One region of the Porcipelethomonas ammoniilytica genome, then DNA from elsewhere that is predicted to be linked to it. Evidence: a T-box and tRNA genes for the amino acid it is inferred to sense, from the RefSeq annotation. Region 1 holds a T-box; the other holds one or more tRNA genes.
What was found. A T-box is a leader RNA that pairs with one kind of tRNA and senses whether it is charged. The one in region 1 lies ahead of tyrS (tyrosine--tRNA ligase), so its partner is inferred to be a tRNA-Tyr.

Region 1 (2,392 bases):
CAGAAATTCCTCCCTGCTGAACAAGTCTTCTTCCTTCCCCGTTAGAAGATGCAAGTCCTGTTTTTACAAGTAAAGTCAGTATTCCAATCTCATTGTTTTCCAGCTCATCTGCATTAATACTGGTAGTAGGCATATTTTCACTGTTTCCTGCACCGGAAAAAACATCTCTTGCGGCTTTAATACACTTATCGGCTTCTTCGCTGCCATGGACTAATTTGGTCAACTCATAAGCCAATATTTCTTTAGCCTTATTAAGCTCTGCACCTTTCATTGTTCTTTCCATATTTTCAATTTCTTCAATAGGTACAAAGGTCAGCATTTTAAGACACTTAATAACATCGTTGTCATCAACATTTCTCCAGTACTGGAAGAAATCATAAGGTGAAGTTTTTTCAGGATCAAGCCATACAGCGCCTTTTTCTGTTTTACCCATTTTTTTACCTTCAGAATTAAGCAGAAGAGTAATAGTCATTGCATAGGCGTCCTTACCAAGTTTCTTTCTGATAAGCTCCGTTCCGCCAAGCATATTAGCCCACTGATCGTCACCGCCGAACTGCATATTACAACCGTAATCTGTATAGAGCTTATAAAAGTCATAGCTTTGCATAATCATATAATTAAATTCAAGGAAAGTAAGACCTCTTTCCATTCTTTGCTTATAACACTCAAATGTAAGCATTTTATTAACACTAAAATGTGCTCCAACTTCACGCAAAATATCAACATAATTTAGATCAAGAAGCCAGTCACCGTTATTTACAACTAAAGCCTTTCCGTCTGAAAAGTCAATAAATCTGCTCATTTGTTTTTTAAAACATTCAACGTTATGATTTATTGTTTCTTTTGTCATCATTTTTCTCATATCAGTTTTTCCTGACGGATCACCTATCATTGCAGTACCGCCTCCAAGAAGAGCGATAGGTTTATTTCCTGCCATTTGAAGTCTTTTCATAAGGCACAGAGCCATAAAATGTCCAACATGAAGAGAATCGGCAGTAGGATCAAAACCAATATAGAATGTTGCTTTTCCATTGTTTATAAGTTCTTTGATTTCGTCTTCGTCAGTAAGCTGCGCTAAAAGACCTCTTCTTTTAAGTTCTTCAAATAATGTCATTTTTTCTAAATCCTTTCAATAATAAAATAAGTCCTCCAATGAGCATATACTCATCAGAGGACGATAATTTTTTACCGTGGTACCACCTCAGTTTATCGAATAAAAACCCGACCTTAAAACGCTTTAACGGGCGTACCCGAATAATCCTACTTTTATTTCAGATTATCAGTTCAGGGGCGTATTCGTCAGTTTATGAATATCCTTTTTCACCAACCAAGGATTCTCTGAAAATCATAGATAAAGACTACTATTCCCATCATTACTTTTTTATTATGTTAGCATATAAAACAGATATTGTCAAGATAACAAAAAATATTTTTTACTCAGACACCGTATATATTTCTATATTCTATCATTTTATCAAGATATTCTTTACCCGGAATTATATCATTTTTTATAGCGTCAATGATATCTTCCATTGTAACAATAGAGTATACATTTATACCAAAATCCTTCTTAACTTCCTGAACTGCCGATAATTCGCCCTTTCCTTTTTCCATTCTGTCAACCGAAATTATTAATGCTGTAATATCCACATCAGCTTGTTCTTTAAGAAGGGGTAAAACAGTTCTTATAGCAGTGCCTGCGGTAATTACATCTTCAATTATTGCGATTTTTTCACCATCTTCCATTTTACGTCCAACAATGACGCCGCCTTCACCATGGTCTTTAGCTTCTTTTCTGTCAAAAGCATAATTTACATCAATACCGTATTTATTAAACAAAGCAATACTGCATGCAGTTGCAAGGGGAATACCCTTATATGCAGGTCCAAAAAGTGTATCAACCTGAACATTATTTTCTTTAATACATTGAGCATAATATTCTCCAAGACGTGCCAGCTGCGCACCGGTGTTATAGTTTCCGGTATTTACAAAATACGGAGCTTTTCTTCCGCTTTTAAGAGTAAAATCGCCAAAAGTAAGAACTCCGCTTTCTACCATAAATTTAATAAAGCTTTCTTTGTAATTCATATTTAGTCCTCCATTTATGTATAATTAATACGGTAATTACCGTATTAATTAATATTTTCAAGTTCTGACAGCCAAACATTAACTGATGCGTCACTTGGCATTCTGAAATCACTTCTGGGCGATAAGGCAACGCTTCCTATCTTTGGACCATCCGGAAGACAAGAACGTTTAAATTGCTGTGAAAAGAAACGTTTATAAAATATTTTTTCCCATTTTAATATGGTATTTTCATCGTATTGTCCCTTAAATGCCAAAAGAGCGATTCTAAATATTTTTTCAGGTGAAAACCCGAATCTGACCATGT
Region 2 (2,392 bases), on a different contig from region 1:
GTCGCTGAGGGACAGCGATAAAAAGTGGGAGCATAGCTCAGCTGGGAGAGCATCTGCCTTACAAGCAGAGGGTCATAGGTTCGAGCCCTATTGTTCCCACCACTTAATGGCCTGGTAGTTCAGTTGGTTAGAACGCTAGCCTGTCACGCTAGAGGTCGTGGGTTCGACTCCCATCCAGGTCGCCAATATGGCAAATGCCTCTGTAGCTCAGTCGGTAGAGCAGGGGACTGAAAATCCCCGTGTCGATGGTTCGATTCCGTCCGGAGGCACCATAAAGAATATGATGTAAATAAAAATTTCAGTTGGATTTTTATTGTTCTCATTTGTCCTTTTTGACGTATTTCATATTCTTTATATGCGGATTTAGCTCATCTGGTAGAGCGCCACCTTGCCAAGGTGGAGGTAGCGAGTTCGAGCCTCGTAATCCGCTCCATTTCGCTGGGGAAATATTCTTGGCGTACAATCAATCCTAAGGCAAAAGCCTTAGGATTTTTTATTTATAAGATTTAGAATTTTTGTAATAAAATAAAAAAAGCTTATTTATCATAAAAAATAAATTCAGAAAAAATTAAACATAACTACCAAAACAAAGTGGAAAAACTGTATATTTTGACGAAAAATAAAAAAGGTATTGACATTTGTACAAAAACTGTGTATAATAATAAAGCTGTTTAAAACAGTGAAGAAAGTCAAGGCTTCGAGGCGTAACTCAGTTTGGTAGAGTGCTTGGTTTGGGACCAAGATGCCGCAGGTTCAAGTCCTGTCGCCTCGACCATATTTCTTGAGTACTGCAAGAAATATTATTTAGATTTAAGTTGGCTTGTGAATAATTAAAAGTTTACAAAATTCTAAAAAAAGTACTTGACAAACCTAAAAAAGTATGTTATAATTTATAAGCATTGTTAAGATGCTGGTGTAGCTCAGTTGGTAGAGCAGCTGATTTGTAATCAGCAGGTCGGGGGTTCGAGTCCGTCCACCAGCTCCAGATTCTGTCGGCAATAGTCGGCTGAATTTTTATGGGAGAATTCCCGAGTGGCCAAAGGGGGCAGACTGTAAATCTGTTGCTTTCAGCTTCGATGGTTCGAATCCATCTTCTCCCACCAAATTTGTCCTGCATTTTTATGCAGGACATTTTTTATGCAGTAAAAAAAACGCTGATTAAACAAAATGTACTGAACATGTTGATTATTTTAGGGCAATAAGATTAAAAACTTGTAATCAGGAGGATCTATGACAATTAAAGCTGAAAATACAATAGATTTTGAGGATATCAGACAGCTGAACAAAAGCGGTTTGTCCTCTGTTAAAATAATGCTTGGGATTTTTATTGCCGCTATGGTTGTTTTGCTGGTAATTTCTTTGTGTACAGGTAATTCCGGAAGAAATCTTAAAATTTCAATTGCAGGTATTATATGGTGCGTTTTTGTTTATGTGTATATGTTTATAGTAAATCCACGCCTTACATATAAAAATTTTAAGAAAAAGTATGGAAATGCACCCATTAAATATACCTTAAATGAAAAAAGTATGGGAATTTCTATTGAAAATTCTGACGGTTTTTTTGATATCAGAAAAAATTACCGTGATATTTTTAAATTTACTGAAACTGAAAAGTACTTTTTCATTCATATAAAGAGAAATGAGGCTTATATTCTTAAAAAAAACGGCATTTCTCAGGGTACCGCAGAGGATATAAGAAACATTGTTTCTAGAGAAATGGGAAACAGGTTCGTTAACAGAGTTAAGGGGTAATTATGGTTAAGGCTAAATGTTCTTATAGAGATACACATGATATAAAAGAGATATATAAAACTTTTGAAAAATCAAGAAAATATTCACAGATTTTATATACTTTTTTATTAGTAATATTTGCTATATCTTCATTATTTCTTTATATTAAAAATCAAATTTTTTTACTAAATCTCTTTGTTATAGGCGGTTTATTTGCTACACTTCTTCTTGTATCAGAAGTTATTAAATATGAATCTATTTTAAGAACATCAGAAAGAGTAAGATTATATGATGAGCATATTTTTACATTTAAAGATGAAGGTATATTTTCTGATTTACAAGGAACAGGTTATTCGTCATCAATTAAATTTGATTGGAAAATAGTTAGCAAAGCAGTGGAAAATGAACAATATTTTTTATGGAAATATTCAAAACCAGTTTATAATTCAATCAGAAAATCTGAAATAATTGAAGGAAGTGCGGAAGAACTTCGTACACTGTTTGAAATGCAATTGGGAAATAAATTTGTATCAAGGGTGAAATAACGGGGGAATTATGTATAAAGCTGAAATGGTTTATAATCGTAATGATGCAAGAAAATTTTTTATAAAAGGTCCGAAATCATCCGTCAGAAAGTTTATTGACGGATTTGCAATAGGAA

Region 2: it encodes a tRNA-Tyr, which carries the amino acid that the T-box ahead of tyrS (tyrosine--tRNA ligase) is inferred to sense. The anticodon was not compared.

The regions. Positions count from the first base shown of each region.
Region 1 covers NZ_JAOQKH010000001.1:267,332-269,723, forward strand. The annotation lists gene tyrS (tyrosine--tRNA ligase) at 1-1,114, opposite strand, end outside; T-box leader at 1,168-1,383, opposite strand; gene pyrE (orotate phosphoribosyltransferase) at 1,438-2,088, opposite strand; gene OCV67_RS01235 (NAD(+) synthase) at 2,133-2,392, opposite strand, start outside.
Region 2 covers NZ_JAOQKH010000004.1:108,240-110,631, forward strand. The annotation lists tRNA gene OCV67_RS04660 (tRNA-Val) at 27-102, shown strand; tRNA gene OCV67_RS04665 (tRNA-Asp) at 109-185, shown strand; tRNA gene OCV67_RS04670 (tRNA-Phe) at 197-272, shown strand; tRNA gene OCV67_RS04675 (tRNA-Gly) at 358-433, shown strand; tRNA gene OCV67_RS04680 (tRNA-Pro) at 699-775, shown strand; tRNA gene OCV67_RS04685 (tRNA-Thr) at 910-985, shown strand; tRNA gene OCV67_RS04690 (tRNA-Tyr) at 1,019-1,103, shown strand; gene OCV67_RS04695 (YcxB family protein) at 1,231-1,752, shown strand; gene OCV67_RS04700 (hypothetical protein) at 1,755-2,276, shown strand; gene OCV67_RS04705 (YcxB family protein) at 2,287-2,392, shown strand, end outside.